4 regions of the Rhizobium anhuiense bv. trifolii genome follow, and region 3 is predicted to be linked to each of the others. Evidence: predicted binding sites of a transcription regulator. Region 3 holds the regulator's gene; each other region holds the start of a gene.
The links. The regulator LexA, encoded in region 3, represses DNA repair genes until DNA is damaged. The targets are predictions, from matches to a motif close to TGTTCNNNNTGTGTTCNG.
Positions count from the first base shown of each region.

Region 1: the regulator LexA is predicted to act here: its motif matches at 4,555-4,572, upstream of NE851_RS11455 (2'-5' RNA ligase family protein).
Region 2: the regulator LexA is predicted to act here: its motif matches at 2,695-2,712, upstream of NE851_RS09155 (helicase-related protein).
Region 4: the regulator LexA is predicted to act here: its motif matches at 4,020-4,037, upstream of NE851_RS26610 (putative DNA modification/repair radical SAM protein).

Region 1 is NZ_CP098803.1:585,965-593,702, reverse strand. It holds gene NE851_RS11490 (LysR family transcriptional regulator) at 1-7, opposite strand, end outside; gene NE851_RS11485 (DUF8737 domain-containing protein) at 86-592, shown strand; gene NE851_RS11480 (LysR family transcriptional regulator) at 685-1,587, opposite strand; gene NE851_RS11475 (Atu4866 domain-containing protein) at 1,694-2,068, shown strand; partial or broken gene NE851_RS11470 (oxidoreductase) at 2,128-2,978, shown strand; gene NE851_RS11465 (SDR family oxidoreductase) at 3,015-3,749, shown strand; gene NE851_RS11460 (methylated-DNA--[protein]-cysteine S-methyltransferase) at 3,837-4,400, opposite strand; gene NE851_RS11455 (2'-5' RNA ligase family protein) at 4,650-5,267, shown strand; gene NE851_RS11450 (succinylglutamate desuccinylase/aspartoacylase family protein) at 5,355-6,416, shown strand; gene NE851_RS11445 (ArsC family reductase) at 6,530-6,880, shown strand; gene ybaK (Cys-tRNA(Pro) deacylase) at 6,910-7,383, shown strand; gene NE851_RS11435 (MarR family winged helix-turn-helix transcriptional regulator) at 7,418-7,738, opposite strand, start outside.
Region 2 is NZ_CP098803.1:99,295-107,032, reverse strand. It holds gene NE851_RS09180 (acetyl-CoA C-acetyltransferase) at 1-396, shown strand, start outside; gene NE851_RS09175 (beta-ketoacyl-ACP reductase) at 468-1,193, shown strand; gene NE851_RS09170 (hypothetical protein) at 1,276-1,434, opposite strand; gene NE851_RS09165 (YMGG-like glycine zipper-containing protein) at 1,627-1,884, opposite strand; gene NE851_RS09160 (DUF3309 family protein) at 1,912-2,067, opposite strand; gene NE851_RS09155 (helicase-related protein) at 2,875-6,102, shown strand; gene NE851_RS09150 (RNA-binding S4 domain-containing protein) at 6,105-6,509, shown strand; gene fdxA (ferredoxin FdxA) at 6,703-7,041, shown strand; gene NE851_RS09140 (CarD family transcriptional regulator) at 7,435-7,738, shown strand, end outside.
Region 3 is NZ_CP098803.1:2,318,235-2,325,972, forward strand. It holds gene NE851_RS20165 (ComEC/Rec2 family competence protein) at 152-2,581, shown strand; gene lexA (transcriptional repressor LexA) at 2,562-3,281, opposite strand; gene NE851_RS20175 (VOC family protein) at 3,479-4,375, shown strand; gene kdsA (3-deoxy-8-phosphooctulonate synthase) at 4,372-5,217, shown strand; gene eno (phosphopyruvate hydratase) at 5,440-6,714, shown strand; gene NE851_RS20190 (FtsB family cell division protein) at 6,851-7,171, shown strand; gene pdhA (pyruvate dehydrogenase (acetyl-transferring) E1 component subunit alpha) at 7,317-7,738, shown strand, end outside.
Region 4 is NZ_CP098803.1:3,618,971-3,626,708, forward strand. It holds gene carB (carbamoyl-phosphate synthase large subunit) at 1-1,267, shown strand, start outside; gene NE851_RS26605 (UdgX family uracil-DNA binding protein) at 1,328-2,782, opposite strand; gene NE851_RS26610 (putative DNA modification/repair radical SAM protein) at 2,782-4,014, opposite strand; gene greA (transcription elongation factor GreA) at 4,285-4,761, shown strand; gene NE851_RS26620 (glycosyltransferase family 4 protein) at 4,789-5,847, shown strand; gene NE851_RS26625 (dicarboxylate/amino acid:cation symporter) at 5,921-7,255, opposite strand; gene NE851_RS26630 (ATP-binding protein) at 7,481-7,738, shown strand, end outside.

The DNA.
Region 1 (7,738 bases), 1.7 Mb from region 3:
GCTTCATACCGCATCGATATTATCGCCAATAGTCGATCACGGGAAGCGGCGGTACATCTGGACCCCACAAAGCAGGAGTGCCCCGATGTCGACCGAATCCATCTTTCAAACTCATCTCGTGCTCGGCTATGTCGCCTGGCTGCTTTGCTTCGGCGCATATATTCTGCCCTGGCTCAAATCGATGGAAAGGATCAAGGCGCACCGCGCCATCGCCACTCTACACAGCTTCCGCTTCTTCGGGCTCGTCTTCATTCTGAGCGACGTCGTCGGTCCCAACCTGCCCGCCAGCTTCGCTACCTTCGCTGCCTATGGCGACCTCGCGGCCGGGCTGCTCGCCATGCTGGCGCTCGTCACAATCAGAATACGCCAGGTCTTCTGGCTGTTCGTCGTCGCCTTCAATCTCGTGGGAATGGGCGACCTCGTCCTCGACTACTATCACGCGATCCGGGCCGGTCTGCCGGCGCGGGCGGGGGAATTGGGCGCCGCATACGCGATCCCGATCATCTATGTGCCCTTGTTGATGATCACCCACGTCTTCGCATTCTATTTGCTGATGCGTCCTCAGCTTAAGGCGGCTCAGGCCCTCGCCTGAGATGGCGGCGGTGTCTTAAATTCCCCTATATCAGGTGTCTCGCACCCGGCAAAAAGCTTGAACTAGTTCTCCGACGCTTCCCGGGGCACGGATCAAATCTGGCGCCCGTCAAATCTGCGCACATAATCGACCAATGCGCGCAGCTTCAGCGGCTGCCTCTGACGCCTGGGATAGTAGAGATAGAAGCCCGGGAAGGGCGGACTGAAATCTTCCAGCAGCGGCAGGAGTTCGCCGCGTTCCACATAGGGCTGGAAGGTTTCCACCATGCCGAAGGTGATGCCGGTTCCGGCGCAGGCCATGCGGATCATCATTCCCATGTCGTTGGTGGTGACTGTGGGATCGACGGAGACGTCGAAGTCGCGATCATTCTCGGTGAACTCCCAGCGATAGGGTGCGGTATCCGGGCGTGGCCGCCAGCCGATGCAGGCGTGGTCCTGCAGTTCGCGGGGATGGCGGGGATGGCCGCGGCGCTCGAGATAGCTGGGGGATGCGGCCGCACATTGTCGCTGCTCTTCGGAGACGGAGATTGCGATCATATCCTGTTCGATCACTTCGCCGAGCCGGACGCCGGCGTCGAAGCCGGCCTCGACGATATCGAATTCGTCATCGGTGATGGTGATATCGAGTTTGATGTCGGGGCAGGCTTCCATGAAGCCGGCCAGCAACGTGCCGGACAGGAAGTTCTCGGCGATCGAGGAAACGGTGATCCTCAGCAAGCCGCTCGGGCGCGCCTGCATTTCCCTGACCGTTTGCATCGCATCCCTGACCTGGCGGACCGATGGACGAACCGCGTCGAAAAACACCTCGCCGGCCTCCGTCAGGCTGACGCTGCGCGTCGTGCGCTGGACCAGGGCAACGCCGACCCGATCCTCCAGGCGCTGCAGGGCCTGGCTGACGGCGGAGCGGGTGACGCCAAGCCGCTCGCCGGCGAGCCGGAAGTTCCGCGCCTCCGCCACCGCAAGAAAGACTGAAATGCCTTCGAGATCATCGGCCATTGGTTAGCATATCTAACCAAGGCATCCTGGATTGGCAACTTAATCACCGCGGATGGCCACGCTATCTTTCAAGTCGAGGTCAACGGAGGTTTCGAGAGGAAAATCGATGCGCAACATTTCCAACAGTCCTGTTCTGCATTTTTTCGCCGCAACCACCTTAGCCGGCACGGCGATCGGTTCGTCTGCCGCCGATGCCGTGAATGACCGAGCCCCTCAGCAGCAACAAACAAGCGAGAACAGAATGCAGCAGCATCCCTATGTCGGCATGTGGGTGACGGATGACGGCCGTATCCGCCACGAACTTCTGCCCAATGGCCGTTACGACGAAGCCCGCGGAAACCGTGAAAGCGCCTACCGAGGACGTTACGAAGTCACCGGAAGGCACATCGAATACTGGGATGACACGGGCTTTACGGCCGACGGCGATTTCGTGGACGGCAATACCCTCCATCACGCCGGCATGGTGCTTCGCCGCAAATGACGCGCCGTCTGACAAGGAAACATCACAAGGAGTAAGGCCGCATTTACAGGCCGGAAAGGATGACGATCATGTCTTCCCCAACACCCATCTGGTTCATAACAGGCGCATCGTCCGGCCTCGGCCGGGCACTCGCCGAAGCCGTCCTCGCCCGAGGCTGGCGCGCCGCCATGACGGCGCGCAGACCCGAGACCCTGGCAGATCTCACGACAGAATACGGGACCGTGCGCTTGCCCTTGCCCTCGATGTGACGGACAGCAACTCCGTCGCCGGCGCGGTTCGTAACGCCGAAACGCATTTCGGGGCGATCGACGTCCTGGTCAACAATGCCGGCTACGGCTACCTCTCGGCGATCGAAGAGGGCGAGGATGCCGAAATACGCGCCCAGTTCGAAACCAATGTCTTCGGATTGATCGATGTCACCAAGCAGGTTCTGCCGGGCATGCGTGCACGCCGGCAAGGGCATATCTTCAATGTCTCCTCGCTTGGCGGGCTCGTCGCGTTTGCGGCGACCGGCTACTACCACGCCACCAAGTTTGCGGTCGAAGCCCTGTCGGAATCGCTTTCGCATGAGGTCAAACCGCTTGGCATCGATGTGACGATCCTCGAACCCGGCGCCTTCCGAACGGATTGGGCCGGCCGGTCGATGGTCGAATCCGCCACGATCATCGACGATTACGCCGAGACCGCAGGCAAGCGGCGCCAGGCCACCCGTTCGGTCTCCGGCAAGCAGCCGGGTGATCCCACCCGAGCCGCAACGGCAATCCTATCGGCATTCGAGGCGGACGAGCCGCCGCTTCGCCTCCTGCTCGGTGCACCCGCCCTGAAAATCGCCCGCGAACGGCTCGATGCGCTGCGCGCAAATTTCGACACCTGGGCGGAGACGACGCTCAGCGCCGATTTCCCAAGCTGACCGCCACGAAAACCTCAACCTGCAATGGAGCTTGAAATGTCTGATATCAAAGGAAAAGTCATTGCCATCACCGGGGCCAGCAGCGGCATCGGAGAGGCTACGGCCAGGGTGCTGGCTGCGGCCGGCGCGCATATCGTGATCGGCGCACGTCGCACCGATCGGCTGAAGGAACTTGCCGACGACATCGCCGCAAAGGGCGGGACGGTGCGCCTGCGACAGCTTGACGTCACCGACCGCTCGCAGGTGGAAGCCTTCGCAGGCTTTGCCAGATCCGAATTCGGACGGCTGGACGTGATCGTCAACAATGCCGGCGTCATGCCGCTCTCGCCGCTCGATGCCCTCAAGGTCGACGAATGGGACCGGATGGTCGACGTCAACATCAAGGGCGTTCTCTACGGCATTGCCGCAGCGCTTCCGATCATGAAAGCGCAGGGGTCGGGGCAGATCATCAACCTGTCTTCGATCGGGGGCCACAGCGTCTCTCCGACGGCTGCCGTCTATTGCGCGACGAAATTCGCGGTGCGGGCGATCTCGGACGGATTGCGACAGGAGACCGACCGCATCCGGGTGACCGTCATCTCTCCCGGCACAACGACATCGGAACTGGCCGAGACGATCACCGATCCGACCGCGCGGGATGCGATGAAGGCTTTCAGGGCGATCACGATCAGCCCCGAGGCGATCGCCAATTCGATCCTCTACGCCGTCAGCCAGCCTGATGACGTCGATGTCAGCGAGATCATCATCCGGCCGACAGCCAGCCCGCATTGAGCGGCTGAGATTGCTGCCAAAGCAATTCCCGCAAAAGTGTAGCGCGGTTTCGCGTCCGGAATTGCGGAAACGAAAAGCCTCCGCCGCCTAAAAACCCAGGGACTGCTGGGCGGGCGGCGGCGGTGCGAGATTGACGCCTTCGAGTTCCAGCATGCGGGCCTTCGATGTCGAACCGCCGGGCGCGGAGAAGCCGCCGATCTTGCCGCCGGCCGCAAGCACCCGGTGACAGGGGATGATCAGAGCGACCGGGTTTTTCGCCATCGCCTGGCCGACGTCGCGGGCGGCCTCGGGCCCGGCGCCAAGCTCCTTCGCCAGCGCGCCGTAAGTGGTCGTGCGGCCCCAGCCGACACGCCGTGCCGCCGCATAAATATCCCGGAAGAAGGCATCCTGGCCGGCAAGATCGAGTTCGACTCCGGAAAAATCCGTCTCCTCGCCCTGGAAATAGCGCTTCACGGCGGCAACCGTCTCTAGCACAGCTGGCGTCGGCGCGCCGGGTTCGGCATCCGGTAGGCGGCGCAGCAGCAGCCGTTCGGTCGCTTCCGCTGATTTGGTCGGCAGTTGGAAACGGGTGATGCCGGCATCGCTCCAGGCGATGCCGCAGAAACCGCCCGCGGTTTCGAAGATGAGATAGTGGTGCGTTGTCTCAGCCATGACAGCCTCCGCATGTTCGATTGCCTTCAAAATCGTATGAGACGGCCGCTGTTTCAACCCGTTTCTTGCGCGTACCGGGCTTTTCGAAAGTCCACTTCATCCGGCGCCGGGCAAGGGTTCGGATGAATTTAACGCCAAGCATATCGGGACATTATGTTCTCTTTTTGTTCTTGAGGTGCGGTCCTGTTGAGAATATCCTCCGTCGCGTTTTGGAAACGACGCGTCAGGTCATGACGACCGTGAGGGCCTATGAACCAGATTTCCCTCGATTTCGAGTGTGACAAGAATCGTCGCGAGCGGCCGAACGAAAGTTACACCGGCAGACACCGGCTTTTCTTCGCTCTCTGCCCTCCCGATGCCGTCGAACGGCAGGCGGCCGCGATCGCCGATGACCATGGCAAAGCTTTCTCTCTTTCCGCAAGACCACGCCTGACGACGCTGCACGTGACGATCATCGGCATCGATGACTATGAAGAATTACCGGAGGACGCGGTCTTTGCGGCGCGCCAGGCCGGCGCGACGGTGGAGAGCGCACCGATCACGATCACCTTCGACAGGATCATGAGTTTCAAGCGGGAGGGCAAGGCGCGGCCACTCGTGCTTTGCGGTGAAGGCGGACGAAAGCCGCTCACACGGCTGCATGTCCAACTCGGTGTCGGCATGCACAATGCCGGATTGCGGCACAATATAAGCCGGCATTTCACGCCACATATGACGCTGCTCTACGACCGCAAGGCCGTGCCGCCGACAAGCCTCGACAGACCGGTTTCATGGACGGCCGCCGAATTCCTGCTCGTCCACAGTGTTCTCGGAAAGACCGAACATCGGGTCATCGATCGCTGGCCGCTGCTCGGCTGCGGGCAATGATGGATCGCGGCTTGCGCTTGCCTGATTTCCGCGCATAAAGCTCTGAAGGCCTGTTCCGGCATTGACGCAAACGGGAGCGAAAGCGGCATGGACATTTCAGAGATCATCATCCCGGGCGATACGCCGGGAACGGAGTGGCGGCTGCCGGTGCTGCGCTTTACGGGCCACGATCCGGAGGCGCCCAAGACCTATATCCAGGCGGCCCTGCATGCCGGCGAGCTGCCTGGAACGGTGTTGCTGCATTTCCTCTGCGAGCGGCTGCGGCAGGCGGAAAGCCAGGGCGGGATCGCCGGCGATGTCACCATCGTGCCGCAGGCCAATCCGATCGGTGCGGCGCAGTCGCATTTCGGCGAATTGCAGGGCCGTTTCGACCTGGGCTCGCGCACCAATTTCAACCGGGATTTCCCGCTGATCTCCCTTGTCGATCGGGCCTCACTGATCGAGGACCTCGATGACACCCCGGCTACCGACAGATTGAAGCGGCAACTGCTGCATATGGCGCTCGGTGCCGACCTCGTGCTCGACCTGCATTGCGACGACGAATCCCTGCAATATGCCTACATCGACGAGGCCTTCTGGCCTGAGGCGGCCGATCTCGCCAGCGCGCTCGACATGGAGGCCGTGCTGCTTTCGGATGGCGAAAGCTCGGCCTTCGAGGAGGCCGTCGGCTTTGCATGGAAATATGAAGTCCCCGGCGAGCGCCGCTCCCGATTGCCCGGCAAACTCTCCGTCACCGTCGAACTGCGCGGCAAGCGCGACGTCGATCCGGTGCTGGCGAAAAAGGATGCGGACGGGCTCTGGCGCTTCCTGGAGGCACGGGGGATCGTCGGCGACAGGAAGCAAGCGTCAACGACGTTTTACGGGCCGGCCGTGCCGCTCGACAATGTCGAGATCATTCGCGCTGGAGAAGGTGGCGCCGTGCTCTTCCATCGCAATATCGGCGAGAGGGTTGCGGAAGGCGATCGTCTTGCGACGATCCTCACCCGGCCGGGGCAGCCGGGCGGCAGCATCGAGCTCACCGCGCCGCAGGACGGGCTGATCCTGACCCGAACCTCCGACCGGCTGGTGCGGCGGCGCGGCGACCTGATGAAGATCGCCTGCGAGAACCCAAGCCAGGCGTCGCGCAAGGCCGGGACGCTGGAAAATTGAGCGGGGTTTTGCCTGCGGTGACCATCGGCGCGCAGGGGATAAAACGTCGCACGGCGTTTGCGCCGGCCGGCCTGCATGTTATCTCGCTGTCATCACAGGGAGATCGATCGGGCATGGCCGTCACCATCTATGGCATCAAGAATTGCGACACGATGAAGAAGGCCCGCAGCTGGCTGGAAGAACATAGCGTCGCCTATGAGTTTCACGATTATAAGGCGCTCGGTATCGACCGTGCCCATCTCGAAGCCTGGATCGACAAGGCCGGCCTCGATACCGTGCTCAACCGCGCCGGCACCACCTTCCGCAAACTGCCCGATGCCGAGCGTGAGAACCTGACCCGGGAAAAGGCGATCGCCCTGATGCTCGACCAGCCGTCGATGATCAAGCGGCCGGTGCTGGAGGCTAGAGGCAAGCTGCTGGTCGGCTTCAAGCCGGAGATTTACGCCGGTACGTTCGGCGGCTGACAGACGGCTCGCTGAGCTCAGGGGGAGAGATGTCCAAGACCACGCGCGCGACACAGCTTCTTTCGCAGGCAGGTATCGCCTTCACGGTCCATGCCTATGATTACGATCCCAATGCCGAGCGCGTCGGGCTGCAGGCGGCCGAAGCGCTCGGCGAGGCGCCGCACCGGGTGCTGAAGACGCTGATGGCGGAGGTGGACGGCAAACCGGTCTGCGTCGTCGTACCGTCGGACCGCGAGGTCAGCATGAAGAAGCTCGCCAACGCCTTTCACGGCAAATCGGCCAACATGATGAAGCCCGCCGATGCCGAGCGGTTGACAGGTTATCATGTCGGCGGCATCAGCCCGTTCGGCCAGAAGAAGACGGTGCCGACGGCGATCGAGGAAGCCGCCCTTGCCGAGCCGCTGGTCTTCATCAATGGCGGGCAGCGCGGGCTGCAGGTGCGGATCGATCCGAAGGATGCGTTGACGGTGCTCAAGGCCGTCGCCGCGCCGCTGATTGCCTGATCAGAACAGGATGCCGATGCTCTGGCGATTGAAACTATAAGAAGCGGTCGAGCAGGCCGGCGATCGTCTTCGCCTCGCTTTCGGCAAGCCTGCAGCCGATATGGGTCTCGATCGATCTGGCATAGACGGCCCACATGCGCTCGCGAAGCTTTCGGCCGGCATCCGTCATCACCACCCAGCGGCCGCGGCCATCGCTGGCGAAGGTTTCGCGCCGGACCAGGCCCTCGCTTTCCAGCCGGTCGATCAGCCGGGAAAGATTATACTGCGCCAGCAAGGTCCGCTCCTCGATCTCGTAGGGGCGCAGCCTGCCGTCTTCCGAGCGCGCCAATTCCCACAGCACGTCGTACCAAGCAAG
Region 2 (7,738 bases), 2.2 Mb from region 3:
GCGGAAGCCGTCCGGCGCGGCATCCAGCCGCTCGCCCGCATCGTTTCCTGGGCAACGGCGGGCGTCGATCCTTCCATTATGGGCACCGGGCCGATCCCGGCTTCGCGCAAGGCGCTCGAAAAGGCCGGCTGGTCGGTGAACGATCTCGATCTCGTCGAAGCGAACGAAGCTTTCGCGGCGCAAGCCTGCGCTGTCACCAAGGATCTCGGATGGGACCCGGCGATCGTCAACGTCAATGGCGGCGCGATCGCGATCGGCCATCCGATCGGCGCGTCCGGCGCGCGCGTTCTCAACACACTGCTGTTCGAAATGAAGCGCCGCGGCGCCAAGAAGGGTCTCGCCACGCTCTGCATCGGAGGCGGCATGGGTGTGGCCATGTGCTTTGAAGCACTTTAAATAGCATACGATCCAGGATTGATTGAAAATCCCGCCATGCGGCGGGGCGAAAAACAAAAGGGGAGCGAAGCATGAGCAGAGTGGCTGTGGTCACCGGGGGTACACGCGGCATCGGCGCGGCAATATCCATGGCACTGAAAAATGCCGGATACAGGGTCGCGGCCAGCTATGCCGGCAACGACGAGAAGGCCAAAGCCTTTCACGATGTCACCGGCGTTCCGGTGTTCAAATGGGATGTTTCCGACTACGCTGCCTGCGGCGAAGGGATCGCCAGGATCGAAAGCGAGATCGGGCCGGTCGAAATCCTCGTCAACAATGCCGGCATCACCCGCGACGCGATGTTCCACAAGATGACGCCGCAGCAGTGGCACGAGGTGATCAATACCAACCTCACCGGCCTGTTCAACATGACGCATCAGGTCTGGACCGGCATGCGCGATCGCGGCTTCGGCCGCATCGTCAATATCTCGTCGATCAACGGCCAGAAGGGCCAGATGGGCCAGGTGAATTATTCGGCGGCCAAGGCGGGCGATCTCGGCTTCACCAAGGCGCTGGCCCAGGAAGGGGCAGCCAAGAACATCACCGTCAACGCCATCTGCCCCGGTTACATCGGCACGGAAATGGTGCTTGCCGTGCCGGAGAAGGTGCTGAACGAACGCATCATTCCGCAGATCCCCGTCGGCCGTCTCGGCGAGCCGGAAGAGATCGCGCGCTGCGTCACCTTCCTCGTCTCCGACGATGCCGGCTTCATCACCGGTTCGACGCTGACGGCCAATGGCGGACAGTTCTTCGCCTAATTATTCCTTTAAACGGTTATACGCAGATTCAAAGCGATGGCGCGTCCGGCAGGACGCGCCATCGCTTTGATCATTTACGGGATTAAGAGCGGCGGTCGGCATTCGGTTGCCGCTCTGTCCGAACCTTGACCGGTACTTTCCGCAGCGAGCGATCCTGGCTGCTAAGGGCTGTTATCGCATTCGTCAGAAAGGCCGATGCGATGAGAACGGCGACAAGGGAATTCAGGAAAATCTGGATCATGAAAGCGTTCCTTTCCGGTGCGCCGGGCGGCTGTGCCTGTCCGTTGCGCTGGTGAAGGAAATATGTGCCTGCCTGTTGGGTAGCAGTAGGTGTGGCTTTCATAACCGATTGTCAACGTCTCGTTGACGGATGCGGCAGGCCAAAAAAACGGGCGCAGAAGCGCCCGTTGGGAGTCCGATATGGTTTTGCCGATTAGCGGCAACGAGCCTCGTAGCGGCGGCCGTAGCGGTCGCGATAGACGCAGTAGCCGCGGCGTTCGACCGAGTGGCCGATGAGAGCGCCGGTTAGACCGCCGGCCACGGCGCCGACGGCGGCACCGCCCCAGCTGTTGGTGACGACACCGCCGATGACCGCACCGGTGCCGGCGCCGATCGCCGTACCTTGCTCGGTTGCTGTGCAGGATGCCAGAGCGCCGACCAGCGCACCAATAAGAACAATCTTCTTCATCATGTCGTAACTCCCCAGGTTCGTTGGCCTTTAGATGCGGCCCATTAGTACAAGGATAATGATAATCACGAGAACTAGCCCCAAACCGCCAGAAGGTCCATAGCCCCAGCCACGGCTGTAACCCCAATTCGGCAAGGCTCCGATCAAGAGCAGAATGAGGATAATTAGAAGTATCGTGCCAAGCATGGTGTGTTTCCTTCATTTCATCCGCAATTTGGATGGACCAGAAACACGCATTGGCGATTTTTGTTCCCGGTTAAGCTTGGAAATGTGACAAGGGCGTGATTCACGGTTAATTTCCGTCATCTCGGAAAATTGCCGCTATGGTTAAAATTACATTTAAATACAATATGTTGCGGTGAACAAAGAGGGAAAGCCGCGGTGTCGCCGATTCGTCAGCGATTCGTTCCGCTTTTGATCGACCCATCGCGATTGGCCGCCTTGACTTAACGCTGTCTGAATCCGGCTTCAAAAAGATTAATGCCTATGCCAGGAGGCGGGCGAAGAGTTCCGCTGCCGATTCCGCATCTAGCGTCCGGACCTGGTGATGCCACCAGATTTGGTCGTGAACGAAAGGCGAAAACCGCGGAGTCAGCGATTCGTCTCCGATTCGTTCCGGCTTTGGTCGAGAGGTTAATTTCGGGACGCTCTCGCCTGTTCAAAATCGGCGCGGGAATCGTCGCTCACGACGGCGAAAATGCGAATGGGAGGGAGTCTCGCGATTCAGCATCTAGTGGGAAAAAGTGATTCAAAATCAATACTTAGCCGTGAACAAAAGCTGAATCAGCTGGAGTCAGCGATTCGTCGCTGATTCGTTCTCACGCTGTTCCGAATCGTGAATTCAGACGTTCCACAAGACTCGCAAAGGTCGTAATCCCCGGTGCATTTTGAAATCTGCCCTTGCGTTTGCGGCGGCAGCTGTCCATGTGTTCTTTAGCTTCCCTCGTGGGGCTGAGATTTTCCTGGGGCCACCCGCCTCATTTGCATGGACCCATGACTCTGACTTCGCAGCCGATGATTCTGAGTGGACGCGGTGTGACCGCGGTGCTCGGACCGACCAATACCGGCAAGACCCATTATGCCATCGAGCGCATGGTCGCGCACGGGACCGGCGTGATCGGCTTGCCGCTCAGGCTGCTGGCGCGCGAGGTCTATACGCGGGTGGTGGAGAAGGTCGGCGTGCAGAATGTGGCGCTGGTCACCGGTGAGGAAAAGATTTCGCCGCCCAATGCGCGTTTTTCCGTCTGTACCGTCGAGGCGATGCCGCGTGAGACCAAGGCCGCCTTCGTTGCCATCGACGAGGTTCAGCTCGCCGGCGATCTCGAGCGCGGTCATATCTTCACCGACCGCATCCTGCATCTTCGCGGCCGTGAGGAAACGCTGCTGCTTGGCGCGGCGACGATGCGGCCGATCCTGCAGCAGCTCCTGCCGGGCATCACTGTCGTCGAGCGGCCGCGGCTTTCGCATCTTTTCTATGCCGGCCAGAAGAAGATCACCCGGCTGCCGCAGCGTTCTGCCATCGTCGCGTTTTCGGCCGACGAGGTCTATGCCATCGCCGAGCTCATCCGCCGCCAGCGTGGCGGCGCGGCTGTCGTGCTCGGCGCGCTCAGCCCGCGCACCCGCAATGCGCAGGTCGCACTCTATCAGGCGGGCGACGTCGAATATCTGGTGGCGACCGATGCGATCGGCATGGGCCTCAACCTCGATGTCGATCACGTCGCCTTTGCCCAAGACCGGAAATTCGACGGTTACCAGTTCCGCAATCTCAATCCGGGCGAACTCGGCCAGGTCGCCGGGCGCGCCGGGCGGCACGTGCGGGACGGGACCTTCGGCGTCACCGGACAGGTCTCGCCCTTCGACGATGAATTGGTGCAACGTATCGAGGGGCACGAATTCGACAACGTCAAGGTTTTGCAATGGCGCACGACTGAGATGGACTTCTCCTCGATTCAATCCTTGCGGACAAGCCTTGAGGCGGGACCGCGCGTGCCGGGACTGACGCGAGCGCTGCCTGCTGTCGACCAGCAGGCGCTGGAACAGCTTTCGCGTTATCCAGAGGTCATCGATCTCGCCGACAGGCCGGCGCGCGTCGAAAAACTCTGGGAGGCTTGCGCGCTTCCCGATTACCGGCGTATCACTCCTGCGCAACACGCCGATCTTATCTCGACCCTCTTTTCCGATCTCGTCCGCTATGGCACGGTGAATGAGCAGTTTCTCGCGGAGCAGGTGCATCGCTCCGATCGGACAGATGGGGAAATTGACACGCTTTCGGCGCGAATCGCGCAGATAAGGACCTGGACCTACGTTTCGAATCGGCCTGGCTGGCTTGCCGATCCGACACACTGGCAGGAAAAGACGCGGGAAATCGAAGATCGATTGTCCGACGCGTTACATGAAAGGTTGACGAAACGCTTTGTTGATCGCAGGACATCTGTGCTCATGAAGCGCCTGAGAGAGAATGCGATGCTGGAAGCTGAAATCAGTGTGAATGGTGATGTCTTCGTTGAAGGACATCATGTAGGGCAATTGAGCGGATTCCGTTTCACGCCGGTGGCGGGAACGGACGGACCGGATGCCAAGGCGGTTCAGGCTGCGTCGCAGAAGGCGCTCGCGCTCGAATTCGAAGCCCGCGCGGCGCGGATGCATGCCGCCGGCAATAGTGATCTGGCGATCGGCTCGGATGGGTTGATTCGTTGGCTGGGCGACCCGGTGGCGCGGCTTTCGGGCAGTGATCACGTCATGCGTCCGCGCGTGCTTCTGCTGGCCGACGAGCAGTTGACGGGCAATGCCCGGGATCACGTTGCGGCCCGCATCGAACGCTTCGTCAACCATCATATCAGCACGGTGCTGAAACCGCTCGATGATCTGTCGCGCGCCGAGGATCTGCAGGGTCTTGCCAAGGGGCTTGCCTTCCAGCTCGTCGAAAATCTCGGCGTGCTGTTCCGACGCGACGTGACCGAGGAGGTGAAGTCGCTGGACCAGGATGCCCGCGCCTCCATGCGCCGCTACGGCGTGCGTTTCGGCGCCTATCATATCTTCGTTCCGGCACTTCTGAAGCCGGCGCCGGCCGAGCTCATCACGCTGCTCTGGGCGCTGAAGAACGACGGTCTCGACAAACCGGGCTACGGCGATCTCATTCCCGTGCTTGCCGCCGGCCGCACCTCCGTCGTCACCGACCCGAGCTTCGAGCGGATGTTCTATAAGCTCGCCGGCTTCCGGTTCCTCGGCAAGCGTGCCGTGCGAATCGACATCCTGGAACGGCTTGCCGACATCATCCGTCCGCTGCTGCAGTGGAAGCCCGGTCAGAATAATCGTCCGGAGGGCGCCTATGACGGCCGCCGTTTCACGACGACGACGGCTATGCTGTCGATTCTTGGTGCGACGCTCGAGGACATGGAAGAAATCCTCAAGGGTCTCGGCTATCGCGCCGATGCCGTGAAGGCGGAAGAGGCATCGGCACATCTTGCGGCGCAGGATGCGGCCTCAGTGCCCGCCGCCACCGCGGAAACGTCGGCGGATGAGACAGCCGAAAAGGCCGATCACGACGATGCCGACGGGGCGGCGGAAGAGACTGCTGCCGAAGCGCCCGCAACCGAGGCGGTGCCCGTGGCTGCCGACGCGCCCGTGGCCGAAACGGTCCAAACCCCTGCTCCTGTCGAAGCAGCCGAGACAGCCGCTTCGGTGGAAGCGTCTGCCGAGACGGCGGTATCCGCTGCTGAGGACGCCGGCGAGCCGGTCGAACCGAAGCCGGTTCTTCTGTGGCGTCTCGGCGGCCGCAACGACAATCAGCGCCAGGCGCGCGGCGGGCATGGCGAACGCCGTGGCGGCCAGGGTCAGGAGCGCGGTCAGAACCAGGAACGCGGCGACCGCAATCGTCGGCCGGGCGGCGGTGAAGGCGGCGAGGGCAATCGCGGCGAAGGCCGTGACAACAATCGCAACAATCGCGGCAAGGACGGCGGCGGTCGTGATGGCGGCCGGCCGCAGCAGGCAAGGGGCGATCGCAACAATCAGCCACGGGGCGATCAGCCGCGCGGCGACCGGCAGGACCGTGGTGACCGCAAGGATCGTGGTGACCGCAACGATCGTAACGACCGCAACAACAATCGCGGCGGCTCGCAGCCGCTGCGCTTCGAGGCCAAGCCGCCGCGCAAGGAGAAGCCGATCGATCCGGATTCGCCTTTCGCCAAGCTCGCGGCTCTCAAGGAGCAGATGAAGAAGTAATCATGAGCGCGGAGACACAGCCGACAAGCGGTTCGCGCCAGCGCATCGACAAGTGGCTGTTCTTCGCGCGCATGGTGAAGTCGCGTTCATTGGCGCAGAGCCAAATCCAATCCGGCCATGTGCGCATCAACGGCGAACGCTGCAGCCATCCGAGCCAGATGGTCAAGCCGGGTGACCGTATCGAGATGACGCTGGAACGGCGCGACGTCGTTCTCGTGGTGCGCCTCGCCGGTGAGCGGCGGGGACCTTACGAGGAGGCGCGCCTGCTGTATGACGACCAATCGCCGCCGCCTGATGAGGCAAAACGTCTCACGCCCTACGAACAGGCGATCCGGGCGACCGGTACCGGCCGTCCGACCAAAAAGGAAAGACGTGCAATCGACAGGCTGATGTCGGACGAGGATTAGAAAACTCTGTCTGCGCTGGCGGCTTTTGCAGATCGTTTATCCTTGAAATCCGGCGCCAAAGCCGATAGGTCACTGTCAACCTGCCGGAAGCGTGCTTGCCGCCCAAGCCTGCCCACGCTTTTCCTCCGGCACGGGGATAGGCGCGACGTTCCAGGTTGCCCGGCCCCACCGCATGGAAATCCTGGAGTTCTTCATGACCTATGTCGTGACCGACAATTGCATCAAGTGCAAATACACCGATTGCGTGGAAGTCTGCCCTGTCGACTGCTTCTATGAGGGCGAGAACTTTCTCGTCATTCATCCCGACGAATGCATCGATTGCGGCGTCTGCGAACCCGAATGTCCCGCCGAGGCGATCAAGCCCGATACCGAGCCGGGTCTCGACAAATGGCTGAAGATCAATACCGAATATGCGACGATCTGGCCGAATATCACGGTCAAGAAGGAGCCGTTGCCTGAGGCCAAGGAAATGGATGGCGAGACCGGAAAATTCGAGAAGTATTTCTCCGAGAAGCCCGGTTCCGGCGATTGAGACAGCGCCCACATTCGGCCTCCGAATTCGGGCGGCTGCGGGGCGAAACGTTTTAAAAGCTGCGTGAGGCATATGGGTGACATGTGTTGCCCGCATGACTCAAGCGAAGCAAATTATTGATTTCCTCATATTTTTATGATAGGTTTCGTCTACTGTTCCATTTGTGGCATGACGCATGCCCAAAACCATCACGAAAGCAAAACAAATCCGTACGCGGTTTCCGTGACATATCAACGCTTTGAGCGCCGGGTCCCAAGATCGTGCGCAAAAAGTCTTTGCTTTTGCCCGATAGGACCAGAGTGAAGTCACCCGACGGATACTACCGTCTCACCCGGGCCTGACTGACCCGGCTCCGGCCGCCGCCGGATGCGTAACAGGGAGTTTTTGAATAGAATGACGACTCAGCAGAAAAAGCCTTCTACAGCACGTCACGGCTTCAAGACCGGTGAATCGATCGTCTACCCCGCTCATGGCGTCGGTACCATCACCGCTATCGAAGAGCAAGAAGTTGCCGGCATGAAGCTCGAACTTTTCGTTATCGATTTCGAGAAGGACAAGATGCGTCTGAAGGTTCCGGTCGCGAAGGCCATGAGCATCGGTATGCGCAAGCTTTCGGAAACGGATTTCGTCGAGCGTGCTTTGAAGGTCGTGCAGGGCAAGGCGCGCGTCAAGCGCACCATGTGGTCCCGTCGCGCCC
Region 3 (7,738 bases):
TGCAGCGATGAGCCGCGTGCATATCGGAAGCTGATGATTCGACTGGTCTTTTGGCACTCGCGATTTTCCCTCATATTTCAATCGATTATTCTTGCCGGATTTGATGGGAGGTTGCATTCTGGCCGCCTTGGCGGGTGAGCTTGGGCGGCGGATGCAGGAATTGACGACAGTCGAATTGCGGCCGGAAGCAGGCGCCGGCCTTGCCGATACCTCCGGTTTTTCTCCCCCTGCCGTGGTGTCGCGGCCGGCAAGGACGCAGTCGGCGACACCGTTGCGCCATCGCCTGCCGGCTTTGGCCTCGCAATCGCTGCGTGCCGGCAGGCGCATGCTGGGCGAGGAGGCGGATCATGGCCGCCTGCTGCTATTCTCGCCGGTCTTCCTCGGCGCCGGATCAGCCTTCTGGTTTCTTGGAGCATCGGATTTTCCGGTCATTGCACCGCTGCTCTGCCTGTTGGTGCTGACGACCGCGGTTCTGATCGCCAGCCGTATGCGGGCGGCATTGCGGACCGTCCTGCTGGCGCTTGCACTTGTGGCCGGTGGCATGGTCTCGGCGGAGTTCGAAAGCTGGCGGGCTTCGACCGTGATCCTCGACTCCGCCGTGACGACGACGGTGACCGGCCGTGTCGAACGGCGCGAAGGCGATGGTCGCGGCCGGTGGCGCTACATTCTGGCCGTCACCGGCACCGAGGCGCCGCAGGTGAAGCGGCCGCCGGAACGGATAACCGCGATCGCCCGCGGCGCCGACGCGCCTTTCGAGATCGGTGACATCATCACCGGCAGGGCTCGGCTGACACCGCCGTCAGGCCCAGCACTTCCAGAGCTCAACGACTTCTCTTTCGGGGCCTATTTCGATGGCATCGGCGCCAATGGTTTCTTCTACGGCGCGCCGACGAAAGTCGATTTGCAGGCGGGCCCGCAGGCTGCCAGATCGACGGCGGAAGCCCTGCTCGAATGGCTTTACCGGCTGCGCAGCGGCATCGGCGACCGCATCCGATCGATTCTGCCCGGCGACACCGGCGCTTTTGCCGCTGCTCTGGTGACGGACGAACGGCGCGCCATCTCGAATGCGACCACGGAGGCGCTGCGCCAGTCCGGTCTGGCGCATATCATCGCCATCTCCGGCCTCAACATGGCGCTGTCGGCCGGCATCTTCTTCGTCGGCTTCCGGATGCTGCTCAGCCTCTTTCCCGGCGTCGCCCAGGCCTATCCGACGAAGAAGATCGCCGCCGCCGGCGCGCTCATCGCCGTCACGGCCTATTTCCTGATCTCCGGCTTCGCGGTCTCGGCCGAGCGCGCGTTCATCATGATGGCCATCATGCTGATTGCCGTCTTCTTCGACCGGCCGTCGATCAGCCTGCGCAATGTCGCTCTCTCCGCGCTCGTCATCCTCGCCATTTCGCCGTCCGAGGTCCTGGGTCCGAGCTTCCAGATGTCCTTTGCCGCAACCTTGGCGCTCGTGTCGGGCTATCAGCTGTGGAAGGATCGGCGCGTCCGCGAGAATGCCTTCCTGAAGCTGCCGATCGTCAGGCCTTTCGTCGCGGTTGCGGGGTTCTTCGGCGGTGTCTTCCTGACCTCGCTGATCGGCGGTTTCTCCACCGCACTGTTTTCGATCGAGCATTTTCATCGCCTGACCGCCTACGGCCTGCCGGCAAACCTCGCGACGATGCCGATCATCTCCTTCATCATCATGCCGGCCGGGTTGCTGGCGATGCTGCTCATGCCTTTCGGTCTGGACGTTTTGCCTTGGAAGATTGTCGGATTCGGCCTCGATCTGGTGATCGCCGTCGCCAAGACCGTGTCCGGCTGGGGTGGCGACATCGGCATCGGCCGCTTGCCCGCCTGGTATTTCGCGGTCGCCGTGGCAGGCTTCCTGCTGCTGACGCTGCTCCGCACTCGGCTGCGCCATATGGGCACGTCGATCATGTCAGCCGCAACGCTCATCCTGCTGCTTCTGCCGGTTCCCCGGCCGCCGGATCTGGTGATTTCGGAAGATGGCAGTCTCGTCGCGGTCGTCGAGGCGGCGGCAATGGCCTCCAACCGTGAAAACCCGCCGGATTTCATCTTCGACCAATGGCAGCGCGCGCTGGTCCTGCCGGCGCATGACCCGCCGAAGATGCTGGATGGTCCTGCTGTCCCGCCAGCGGGAGAGGACCGCCGCGTCAAGCTCTCCCGCGATCAGCAGAACGAAGCGAGGGCGGCGATGCGGGCGGCTGCAGCCGGCGGTGACGCAAACCGCTTTTCCTGCGTCAAGAAGGCCTGGTGCATATCAAGGCTTGGCAACGGTCATGTGGTCGCCGTCATCGACAATGCCGCCTATCTCGCTCCGGCCTGCGATGCGGCCGATATCGTGGTAACGTCGGTCCGCCTGCGTTTCAACAGCTGCCGCTCAGGCGCGACGCTCTTCACCGGCGAGACGTTGCGCCGGACCGGTTCCGTCGAGCTGCGCTTCGCGGAGGCCGGCATGGAGGTCACAACCGCATTCGATGATCTGTGGCGGCCATGGATCCGCCATCGCGCCTATGACTGGCGCAGCAACAGCTTTGTCGAAACCGGCCAGGGTGTTAGTGATAGCGGCGAATAAGGCCGACGAGTTTGCCCTGCACCTTGACGCGGTCTGGCCCGAAGATCCGGGTCTCGTAAGCCGGGTTGGCCGCTTCCAGCGCGATCGAGGCGCCCTTGCGGCGGAAGCGTTTGAGTGTCGCTTCTTCGTCGTCGACGAGAGCAACGACGATGTCGCCAGGGCTTGCGGTGCTGCCATTGCGGATGATCACGGTGTCGCCGTCGAAAATGCCGGCGTCGATCATCGAATCACCCTTGACCTCCAGCGCGTAGTGTTCACCGGAGCCGAGCATATCGGCCGGAACGACGATGTCGTGGGTGTTGTTCTGGATTGCCGAGATCGGAACGCCGGCGGCGATGCGGCCCATGACCGGCACGGAGACTGAGTTGCCATTGTCGGCGACGGGTTTTGCAGGAGCGGGAGTGGCGACCGGCTGGGGCTTGCCCAGGCTGCCCTCAATGACGCTCGGCGAAAAGCCGCGCCGGGGCTGGATGCTGGGGCTATAGGCCTCCGGAAGCTTGATGACCTCGAGTGCGCGGGCCCGGTTCGGTAGGCGGCGAATGAAGCCACGCTCCTCGAGCGCCGTAATCAGCCGGTGAATCCCGGACTTCGAAGCGAGATCCAGGGCGTCCTTCATTTCGTCGAAAGACGGCGGAACGCCGGATTCCTTCATGCGCTCATGAATGAAGAGGAGAAGCTCCTGTTGTTTGCGCGTGAGCATCGACGTTGTGACCTCGTGATTGAAACAAATCCAGAACAGACACTATATGTTCCATATGTGTTCCGCAAGTAGCTAAATTTCCGTAAAACTTGGCGCCAACTCGTTGAGATTTTTATTTTCATTTGCCGGATTGGCCGACAAGTCTTGCCTTGGGCGGCACTGTCGCACATCTCTGCCGTGTCAGGAGAGGGGATATCATGAACGAGCATTCCGCCAAACCACGCCCGCTGGATCATGTCGTGCTGCCGGTCGTCAATATCGATCTGGCGCGCGAGAGGCTCGGCAAGCTGGGCTTTACCGTTGCCGCCGATGCGCGTCATCCCTTCGGAACGGAGAATGCCTGCGTCTTTTTTGCCGATAAGACCTATCTGGAGCCGCTCGGGATTGCGAGCGTTAGGGAAAGTGAAGCATCGGCGCGGCAAGGCAATGTCTTCACCGCCCGCAACCGCGCCTTCCGATTCCGCTGCGGCGAGGAAGGGCTTTCGGCGGTGGCCTTCGGCAGCGAGGATGCCGATATCGATCATCGGAATTTCGTCGGCGACGGAGCGAGCGCCGGCGAGATGCTGGCGTTCAGCCGGCCGATGACGATGCCGGATGGTTCTGAGAGCATTGCCGGCTTCAGGCTGGCCTTTGCCGGCGACCTGCGCGCGCCCGATCTCTTTCTCTTCACCGTCGAGCGCGTCAATCCGCTGCCGGCCGACCGCAGCGCGCTGGAGGCGCATGCCAATGGCGTCACCGGCATTGCCGAGGTGGTGCTTTGCGCGCCCGATGCGGCTGCCTTCGCCGCCTTCGTCAGTCTTGCCAGCGCGCAATCGGCAGTCGAGAAAACCGGTTTCGGCGTCACGATCGCGGCGTCGAATGTGAAAATCAGCCTGATGACGCCGGAGGGTTTGGAGGCCTATTTCGAGGTCGCTGTCCCATCCGCCGACCGCGGCCTGCGCGGCCGGGCGATTCTCTTCGCTGTCGCCGATCTTGCCGTGACAGAAGCGCATTTGGCTGCTAACGGGGTGACATATACGCGCAAGAACAATCGCATTCTGGTGAAGCCCGCGCCCGGGCAGGGCACGCTTTTCGCCTTCGAGGAAACACGATGAGCACAGATACGAATTCCCAAGTCAAGATCGGCGAGGGCCAGGGCCAGGTCACCTTTTCCAACACCGGCCGCCTGTCGCTGATTGCCGGCCCTTGCCAGATGGAGAGCCGCGACCACGCCTTCATGGTGGCCGGCACGCTGAAGGAGCTTTGCGGAAAGCTCGGCATCGGCCTCGTCTACAAGAGCTCCTTCGACAAGGCAAACCGCACTTCGCTTTCGGCCGAACGCGGCATCGGCATTGAAAAGGGCATGGAGATCTTTGCCGACCTCAAGAAGGAATTCGGCTTTCCCGTCCTGACCGACGTTCATACCGCCGAACAATGCGCCGAGGTGGCAAAGACCGTCGATGTCCTGCAGATCCCGGCCTTCCTTTGCCGCCAGACCGATCTTCTCATCGCCGCCGCCAATACCGGCCGCGTCGTCAATGTCAAGAAGGGCCAGTTCCTCGCTCCCTGGGATATGAAAAACGTCCTGAAGAAGCTTAACGCCAGCGGCAATCCGAACGTGCTGCTGTGCGAGCGCGGCGCCTCGTTTGGCTACAACACGCTGGTTTCCGACATGCGTTCGCTGCCGATCATGGCGTCGATGGGTGCTCCCGTTGTTTTCGACGCCACCCATTCCGTGGCGCAGCCGGGCGGGCAGGGCGATTCCTCGGGCGGCCAGCGGGAATTCGTTGAAACGCTGGCGCGCGCAGCGGTGGCGACCGGCATTGCCGGCGTCTTCCTCGAAACCCATCAGGACCCCGACAATGCGCCTTCCGACGGACCGAACATGGTCTATCTCAAGGACATGCCGCGGCTCCTCGAAAAGCTGCTTGCCTTCGATGCGGTCGCCAAGGCCTGATTACCCAGCTTGACGTTCAACAGTCTGACATGATCGCGCTATAAGCATGTCGCGCAAAACCAAAGAGCAAAGCGCGGACCATGCGAATGTTAGAGATCGCGACGCGCTTTCGTCCACATCGGAACGCTGGTTCGAAGGCTGGCAATTGCGGCATTGTAATTTGCTCGCCTTCGATTAAGACAGGTTTCGAACGACTTATCACCCACTGAGCAGGAAGAACCCATGACTGCAATCACCGATATCATCGCCCGCGAGATTCTCGATAGCCGTGGCAATCCCACCGTCGAAGTCGATGTCTATCTCGAAGACGGCAGCATGGGCCGCGCGGCTGTTCCCTCGGGCGCCTCGACGGGCGCGCATGAGGCGGTCGAACTGCGCGACGGCGGCAAGCGCTACCTCGGCAAGGGCGTCCAGAAGGCGGTCGATGCCGCCAACACCGAGATCTTCGATGCGATCGGCGGCATCGACGCCGAAAACCAGATCCAGATCGACAACATCATGATCGAGCTGGACGGCACGCCGAACAAGTCGCGCCTCGGCGCCAACGCCATCCTCGGCGTGTCGCTCGCCGTCGCCAAGGCTGCCGCCCAGGCCTCCGGCCTGCCGCTCTACCGTTATGTCGGCGGCGCTTCCGCCAGCCTGCTGCCGGTGCCGATGATGAACATCATCAACGGCGGCGCCCATGCCGACAACCCGATCGATTTCCAGGAATTCATGATCCTGCCGGTCGGCGCCGATACGATCGCCGAAGCCGTGCGCATGGGTTCGGAAGTCTTCCATACGCTCCGCAAGGAACTTGCCGCACAGGGCCACAACACCAATGTCGGCGACGAAGGCGGTTTCGCACCGGGCCTGAAGAGCGCTTCCGAAGCCCTCGACTTCATCGTCAAGTCGGTCGAAAAAGCCGGCTACAAGCCGGGTGAGGACATCTACCTCGGCCTCGATTGCGCCTCGACGGAATTCTTCAAGGACGGCAAATATGTTCTCGAAGGGGAAGGCCGCACGCTCGAATCGGGCGCCATGGCCGAATATCTGGCCGAACTCGCCGCCAAGTACCCGATCATCTCGATCGAGGACGGCATGGCTGAGGACGACTGGGATGGCTGGAAGACGCTGACCGACCTGACCGGCAAGAAGACCCAGCTCGTCGGCGACGATCTCTTCGTCACCAACTCTGCCCGCCTTCGCGATGGCATCCGCATGGGTGTCGCCAACTCGATCCTCGTCAAGGTCAACCAGATCGGCTCGCTGACCGAAACCCTCGACGCCGTCAACACGGCGCACAAGGCAGCCTATACCGCCGTCATGTCTCACCGCTCCGGCGAAACGGAAGATTCGACCATCGCCGATCTCGCGGTCGCCACCAACTGCGGTCAGATCAAGACCGGCTCGCTGTCGCGTTCCGACCGTCTTGCCAAGTACAACCAGCTGATCCGTATCGAAGAAGGCCTCGGTCCTCAGGCCCAGTATGCCGGCCGCTCGATCATTCGCGGCTGATCGCATCTGATTTTCAACGGTTCGACCCGCGCCTCTCCGGCGCGGGTTTTTTGTTGCTCTTTTTTAGAGTCAACGAACGGTTAATCTCTGCGCTGTAGATTGAGCGAATTGGTAATGCGTTCAAGAGCATGCGTGTATGTGGACAAAGCATCATAAGAAGAGAAAGCTCGGCCGCTTCGTCATTCCGGCCATGACGGTCGCCTTCCTTTCCTATTTCGGTTATCACTGCATTCACGGCGATTACGGCCTGCGCGCGACGGAAGCGTTCGAGCACCAGCGTGTCGCGCGTGAAAAAGAGCTTGCAGTCTTGAAGACGAAGCGCGAACATCTGGAAAATCAGGTCGCGCTGCTCAGTGACGGCTCGCTCGACAAGGACATGCTGGACGAAAAAGCGCGCTATCAGCTCAATGTGTCGCGCGCGGACGAGATCGTCATATTCAACCATTATTCCAATTAACCGGAAACAGGTTAATTGGAATTTCAGGCGTTTTATCAACGATTTAGCGCCGAATACGAGCCATGCAATTATGGCATTGCTGTGGTCATATTTCTTCCCTATGGTACGCGCCACCAAGAACCGACAAACCCATAGGGAGGGTTGAATGGCGCCGCGAAAGACCGCGACCGTTTCCAGCCGCAAAACTGCAGCAAAACCCGCAGCCAAAGCATCGAATGGAGGCCCGGTAGCCGACTTCGATCGCGATGAGGAGCTCAAGGCCTATCGCGAAATGCTGCTGATCCGCCGCTTCGAGGAGAAGGCCGGTCAGCTTTACGGCATGGGCTTCATCGGCGGCTTTTGCCACCTCTACATCGGTCAGGAAGCTGTCGTCGTCGGCATGCAGATGGCGCAGAAGGAAGGCGACCAGGTCATCACCGCCTATCGCGACCACGGCCATATGCTGGCGACCGGCATGGAAGCGCGTGGCGTCATGGCGGAACTGACCGGGCGCCGCAGCGGCTATTCCCACGGGAAGGGCGGCTCGATGCACATGTTCTCGAAAGAGAAGCATTTCTACGGCGGTCA
Region 4 (7,738 bases), 1.3 Mb from region 3:
CTTCCAGAAGCTCCTGATGAAGCTCGATCTCAACCAGCCGAACAACGGCATCGCCTATTCGGTCGAGCAGGCCCGCCTGGTCGCCGCCGAAATCGGCTTCCCGCTGGTCGTGCGCCCGTCCTACGTGCTCGGCGGCCGCGCCATGCAGATCCTGCATTCTGAGGGCCAGTTGCAGAGCTACTTGCTCGACACGGTTCCGGAACTGGTGCCTGAAGATATCAAGCAGCGCTATCCCAACGACAAGACCGGCCAGATCAACACCCTGCTCGGCAAGAACCCGCTGCTCTTCGACAGCTATCTCTCTCATGCGATCGAAGTCGACGTCGACTGCCTCTCCGACGGCACCGACGTCTATGTCGCCGGTATTATGGAGCATATCGAGGAAGCCGGCATCCATTCCGGCGACAGCGCCTGCTCGCTGCCGCCGCGCTCGCTGCCCGTCGAACTGATCGACGAGCTGGAGCGCCAAGCCAAGGCGATGGCCAAGGCGCTCAATGTCGGCGGCCTGATGAACGTCCAGTTCGCCATCAAGGACGGCATCGTCTACGTTCTCGAGGTCAATCCGCGCGCCTCGCGTACCGTGCCCTTCGTCGCCAAGACCATCGGCGCGCCGATCGCCAAGATCGCCGCCCGCGTCATGGCCGGCGAGAAACTCGACGCGACCTTCGCCGCCTACGGCGAAAAGCCCGATCCGCGCAAGCTGAAGCACATCGCCGTCAAGGAAGCCGTCTTCCCCTTCGCTCGTTTCCCCGGCGTCGACACCCTGCTCGGCCCGGAAATGCGCTCGACCGGCGAAGTCATCGGCCTCGACACCGATTTCGCCCTTGCCTTCGCCAAGTCGCAGCTCGGCGCCGGCGTAGAGCTGCCGCGTGACGGGACGGTCTTCGTCTCAGTGCGCGACGAGGACAAGCCGCGCGTGCTGCCGGCGATCCGCATCCTTGTCGAGCAGGGCTTCAAGGTGCTGGCGACCGGCGGCACCGCCCGCTTCCTCGGCGAAAACGGCATCACCGCCACCAAGATCAACAAGGTGCTGGAAGGCCGTCCGCACATCGAGGACGCAATCCGCAACCGGCAGGTCCAGCTTGTCATCAACACCACCGACGGCAACAAGGCGATCTCGGACTCCAAGTCGCTGCGCCGTGCAACGCTGATGCAGAAGGTGCCCTATTATACGACGATGGCAGGTGCCGAGGCCGCCGCTCAGGCGATCAAGGCGCTGAAGGCCGGCAATCTCGAAGTGCGGCCGCTGCAGAGCTACTTCGCCTGAGATAGGGCAGCATCACCGCTCGATGAGCGGTGATGCACACCTCGAAGCTCCGGAATCGATTTATCCAGCCGCTGCCATAAGCCGCTGGATTTTCGCCATATCTTCGCGAAACCGCGCCAGCTCCTCGGCTTTCAGCCGCTCGTCGGGAATACGCAGCAGGTAGGAAGGATGCACCGTCACGAAGAGCGTTCGCCTGTCGTCGATCGCAATGGCTTTCCCCCTGACATCCTGCAACCGCTGCTTCGCATCGGTCAGCGCCGCCAGCGCCGTCGCTCCCATGGCAACGATGAGCTTCGGTTTGACCAGCGCCATCTCCAGATCGAGCCACCAGCGGCAATGGTTCACCTCGCCCATATTGGGCTTCTGGTGGATACGACGCTTGCCGCGCGGCTCATATTTGAAATGCTTGACGGCATTGGTGACATAGAGCCGCGAGCGGTCGATCCCCGCTTCTGCGATCACCTGATCCAGCAGCCGGCCGGCCGGACCGACGAAGGGACGCCCTGATATATCCTCCTGGTCGCCTGGCTGCTCGCCGACGAACATCACCTCGGCATCGCGTGGCCCCTCCCCGAATACGGTTTGCGTCGCCGTCGCATGCAGCGGACAGCGGGTACAGACGGCAGCGTCCGCGCGCAGCGCTTCCAGCGTGCCCGCCGGCGCTTCGGGCACGACAGGAATATCGCGCGCGGCCTCCTGCAAGCGATCGTGGAAGGGCAGTGACTGCGTCGCCTCCCGTGCGGCCATGGCCCGCACCTTGCTCTCCGCCGAGGCGATCAGCCCGGGGATGAGATCGGCTTCCGGCAGGTTCTTCCAGTATTTTTTCGGCATCTCCGACTGCATCGCCTTCAGCTTCAATCGCGCTGGGTTGAAGATACTGGCGTAATAGGTGCGCCATAGTTCATCGGTGGTATCGGTGAGATTGGGCTTTTCACACGGCGCGTCGTTTAGCATCAGCCGCTCGCCGTCCCAGGCGGCTGACCCTTTGGGCGTGGCGATCAGCCAGTCCATGTCGGTGAAGCGTCGTTGGAAGAAGGGCGCTGTGCGCCTGACGATATGGTGGTCCGGCTCGAACCAGGCGAGGAATTTCCGACGGTCTGCCGATACCGCACCCACTTCCTTGAAGCGGACGAAAGCCGTCATCTTGTGCGCGTCGCGTCGAACGTTTTTCGCCATCAGCCTGGCACGGACAACGTCCTCGTCGGAGGCCACTTCGAGCAGCTGCCGGTCCAGCTGCAGCCGCCAGAGCAACCGGTAAAGCAGGGAAAACCGCACCGGATCGGAATGGCAGAGAACGGTCTCGGCAAGATCGATGAAGGCGGTCGGCACTATCATCGGCTTGCGTGCCATGATCGGCGCCGGCGGCATGGCGTCGCGCTGAAAAGCGAGATCGGCCTCTTCATCTTTTTCGCGCCAATCGATCTCTTCAGGCGATATGCCGGCGGCAGCAAAGGCCCGCGCGGCATCACGCCATTCGGCAAGATCCCCGCGTCCTGCCAGCACGACCCGGCGCATCACAGCAACGACAATTGTTCAGGTTGCGGCTCGAACATGGCGCGAAGGTCGGGGCGGTCGATCAGACGGCGCGGCGACCAGCCTTCCGCTGAAATAAAGGACTGGACCTTCTTGATCGAAATGCCGAGCCGCTGGAGATCGTCGATCCGCAGGCGGCGAAAACGGCGAGCCGAAACGATCGCTTTGACGGTCTTGGTGCCGAGACCGGGCACGCACAGCAACCGCTCGCGCTCGGCTTTGTTGATATCGACAGGAAATTCGGCCCTGTTGGCGAGCGCCCAGGCAAGTTTCGGGTCGAGGGTGAGATCGAGCATGCCTCCCGCCTGGTTCGCGGTGATCTCATCGATGCCGAAACCGTAGAATCGGTAGAGCCAGTCGGCCTGATAAAGCCGGTGTTCACGCATCAGCGGCGGCTTGATCAGCGGCAGGTTTTTCGACGAATCCGGGATCGGGCTGAAGGCGGAATAATAGACGCGCTTCAGGCCATAGCTGCTGTAAAGCCGGCCGCTGGTGGCAAGGATCGTCGCGTCGTTGGCGCCATCGGCGCCGACGATCATCTGCGTGCTCTGACCGGCCGGCACAAAACGCTGACGCTTCTTCGTCCGCAGCGTCGGCTCGCCGGCGGCCTCGATCTTCAGCCTCAGATCCCCCATCGATCGCCTTATATTGGCGGGCTTCTTTTCCGGCGCGAAACGGGTAATGCCGCTATCCGTTGGCAACTCGATATTGAGGGACAGCCTGTCGGCATGAAGCCCCGCCTCCTCGATCAGATGCGGTGATGCTTCAGGGATCGACTTCAGATGGATATAGCCGCGAAAATTATGCGTCACACGCAGTTCGCGGACGACGCGAACCATCTGTTCCATCGTGTAATCGGACGAACGAATGATGCCGGAAGAAAGAAACAGGCCCTCGATATAATTGCGGCGATAGAATTCCAGTGTCAGCCAGATGACCTCTTCAGGCGTAAAGCGCGCCCGTTCGACATTGCTCGACGAGCGATTGACGCAATAGGCGCAGTCGTAGATGCAGAAATTGGTCAGCAGTATTTTCAGCAGCGAAATGCACCGTCCATCCGGCGCATAGGCATGACAAATGCCGGATCCCTCGGTCGAACCGAGGCCGCCGCTTGCGTGAGAATCACGTTTCACCGTGCCGCTGGAAGCGCAGGAAGCGTCATATTTCGCAGCATCGGAAAGGATGGCCAAGCGTTCTGTTAGCGACTTCTTCATTAGTATGTTCACTATATGTTCTTATATGCAAAGTCAATGGGAGCGACGTCACCTTTGCCCATCTTTCAGGCGCGCCACCGGATGCCGCGGTGGGTTGCGTTTCGTTTATGCGAATTTTCTGGAAATCGGCCTTGGCGATCTGCTATAAGCACTTAACTAGGATTGTGGCACGGTTCCGAAGCTCCCCTTCGGGACCTGTTTTCTTTTGTGTCTGCGGCTGATTGCTCGAAAAGCACGGACGAGCGGATACAAGGAGTGAAGGACAGAAAAATGGTTGAAAAGGTACCGATGACACAGGGTGGTTTCGTCAAGCTGCAGGAAGAGCTGCGCTGGCGTCAGCAGGAGGAGCGCCCCCGAATCATCGAGGCGATCGCCGAAGCCCGTGCTCATGGCGACCTTTCCGAAAACGCCGAATATCACGCCGCCAAGGAAGCCCAGAGCCATAATGAAGGCCGCATCAGCGAACTGGAAGACCTGACGGCGCGTGCCGAGGTCATCGACCTCACGAAGATGTCGGGCGACAAGATCAAGTTCGGCGCCAAGGTGAAGCTCGTCGACGAGGACACCGAGGAAGAAAAGACTTATCAGATCGTTGGCGACCAGGAAGCCGACGTCAAGGCCGGCCGCATCTCCATCTCTTCGCCGATCGCCCGTGCGCTGATCGGCAAGGAAGTCGGCGACTCCATCGAGGTCAATGCGCCGGGCGGCTCCAAGGCCTACGAAATCCTCCAGGTTTCCTGGGGCTGATCGCCCGCCAGCCGCGAGACCTATCCCTTGCCCGATATGCGTGACGTCGAGATCATCGCGCCCAATTTCAAGCGCCGGCTCTCCGGCGTCACGTCGACCATTGTTCAGCTCATTCCCTGCCAGATCCGGCTCGGCATAAAGATCGCAACCCTTGGCCCCGGCCTGCCGGAAGGCCTGCCGAAACTGAGGTGGCGCCAGCTTCTTGGCCTCTGGCGCCCGCCGGCACGCCGGCGCCAGCGTGTCTGGCACGCGCGCCGCAACAACGAGATGGCCGTCGGCATCCTGCTTCGCCATCTCATGCGCATGCCGCTGAAGCTGCTCTTCACCTCGGCTGCCCAACGCCGCCACACCGCCTATACGAAATGGCTGATCCGCCGCATGGACGCCGTCATCGCGACCAGCGACCGTTCCGGCTCGTTCCTCGAGGTGCCGCACACGGTCATCCAGCACGGCGTCGACCTTGCCCTCTTTCATCCGCCGGAAACGGCAGAGGACGGCATCGCCGCCACCGGCCTGCCCGGACGCCATCTTATCGGCTGTTTCGGCCGCGTGCGCCACCAGAAGGGCACCGATCTTTTCGTCAAAGCGATGATCGAACTGCTGCCGCAGAATCCGGAATGGACAGCGATCGTCTCCGGCCGCGTGACGGCGGAGCATGCGGCATTCGGTGACAAGCTCAAGGCCGATGTCGCCGCCGCCGGGCTTAGCGACCGTATCCTCTTTCTCGGCGAAGTGCCCGATATCAAGATCTGGTATCGCCGCCTGACGCTTTACGTCGCGCCCTCCCGCAACGAGGGCTTCGGCCTGACGCCGCTTGAAGCCATGGCTTCGCGCACCGCGGTGGTGGCATCGGATGCGGGCGCCTACGCCGAGCTCATCGTTGAGGGCGAGACGGGTTCGGTCGTTGCCGCCGGCGATGGCGAGGCGCTGACGCGGGCAATCGCGCCCTATATCACCGATCCCGCCTTGGCGATTGCGCATGGCGAAAATGCGCTGCGGCATGTCAGGGCGAATTTCGCGCTGGAGAAGGAAGCAGGCGCGATCGCCGCCGTTTACAACAGCCTGCTCGGCGACAACCGCGGCTGAAGCAGAAAAGAGAAACGGCCCGCTGAAGAACGGGCCGCTGCAGGATTTTCAAGACTGTGAACGTCCTGGCCGATTACTCGGCCGGCTGGAGCCCGGCAGCCGGAGCGTCCTCGCTTGTCTGGCCGTCCAGCGCCGCGGCCAGCTGCGCCGTATCCAGCTCATTTTCCCAGCGTGCCACGACGATCGTTGCAACCGCATTGCCGACAAGGTTGGTCAGCGCCCGGCATTCCGACATGAAACGATCGATGCCGAGGATGAGCGCCATGCCGGCGACCGGTACGGAGGGGACGACGGAGAGCGTCGCTGCCAGGGTGATGAAGCCGGCGCCGGTGATGCCTGCGGCACCCTTGGAGCTCAGCATCGCCACCAGGAGCAGCAGGATCTGGTCACCCCAGGAGAGATGGATGCCGGTTGCCTGGGCAATGAAGAGTGCAGCCAGCGTCATGTAGATGTTGGTGCCGTCGAGATTGAAGGAATAGCCTGTGGGGATGACGAGGCCGACGACCGAGCGCTTGCAGCCGGCCTTTTCCATCTTGTTCATCAGGCCCGGAAGCGCCGCCTCCGAAGACGAGGTGCCGAGAACCAGCAGCAGCTCTTCCTTGATGTAGCGCAACAGCGCCACGATCGAGAAGCCGTTGTAGCGGGCGACGGCGCCGAGAACGATGAAGACGAAGAGCAGAGAGGTGACGTAGAAGGTGCCGATCAGCATGGCGAGGTTGGCGATCGATCCGACGCCGTACTTGCCGATGGTGAATGCCATGGCGCCGAAGGCGCCGATCGGGGCAGCCTTCATGAGGATGGCGACGAGCTTGAAGACGGGAGCCGTCAGGGAATTCAGGAAATTGACGACCTGCTCGCCCTTTTCGCCGACCATGGCGAGCGCGATGCCGAAGAGCACCGAGAAGAACAGGACCTGCAGAATATCGCCATCGGCAAAGGCGCCGACAATCGTCGTCGGGATGATATTGGTGAGGAAGCCGACGATGCTCTGCTCATGCGCCTTGGCGGCAAAGGTGGCGACGGCGGCCGGATCCAGCGAGGCCGGATCGATGTTCATGCCGGCGCCAGGCTGGACGACGTTGGCGACGATCAGGCCGATGATGAGCGCCAATGTCGAGAAGGTCAGGAAGTACAGCATCGCCTTGCCGGCGACACGGCCAACCTTCTGCAGATCGCTCATGCCGGCAATGCCGGTCGCGACGGTCAGGAAGATGACCGGGGCGATGATCATCTTGACGAGCTTGATGAAGGCATCGCCGAGCGGCTTCAGCTGGGTGCCGAGTTCGGGGTAGAAATGGCCGAGAAGGATACCCGCAGCAATGGCCACGAGAACCTGAACGTAAAGATGGCTATAAAAGGGCTTCTTGCCCTTGCTGCCTGCGACTGCATCGAGTGGTGCTGCGATCATGATGTCCTCCTAATGGCTCGCCCGGAACGAACTCCGGCCTCCCGAGCCGTTCGCTTCAAGTCCAACAGCTCAGCCGTTGTTGCCATCTCCTTCGCAATCACCGTGCCAGTTTCACGCCGACCAACCAACAGATTGAATTTATTAATGAAAAATTTACGGGGCTGCTGACAGCTAATTAAGCAATGCGGAAATCCGCACAAATCCATTTGCGTTTCGTGCAGAAAAATGCACAAATCCGCCATGTCCGTGTCGCCGAAATTGTGGCCTTCCCTGCCCCTGCAGCACCGCATCCACCGGATGTGGTGGACCTATGCCGTGTTCGCCCTCCTCGCCGTCGTCGCAAGCCTCTGGGCTGGCGGCGAGATCGGCCGGCACCGGGCGGAGGCCGCCCTTGAGGAACAGGCCCGCATGGATGCGAGACTGAATGCGGCTTTGCTGCGCACGGTTCTCGAAAAATACCGGGCGCTTCCCTTCGTTCTGTCG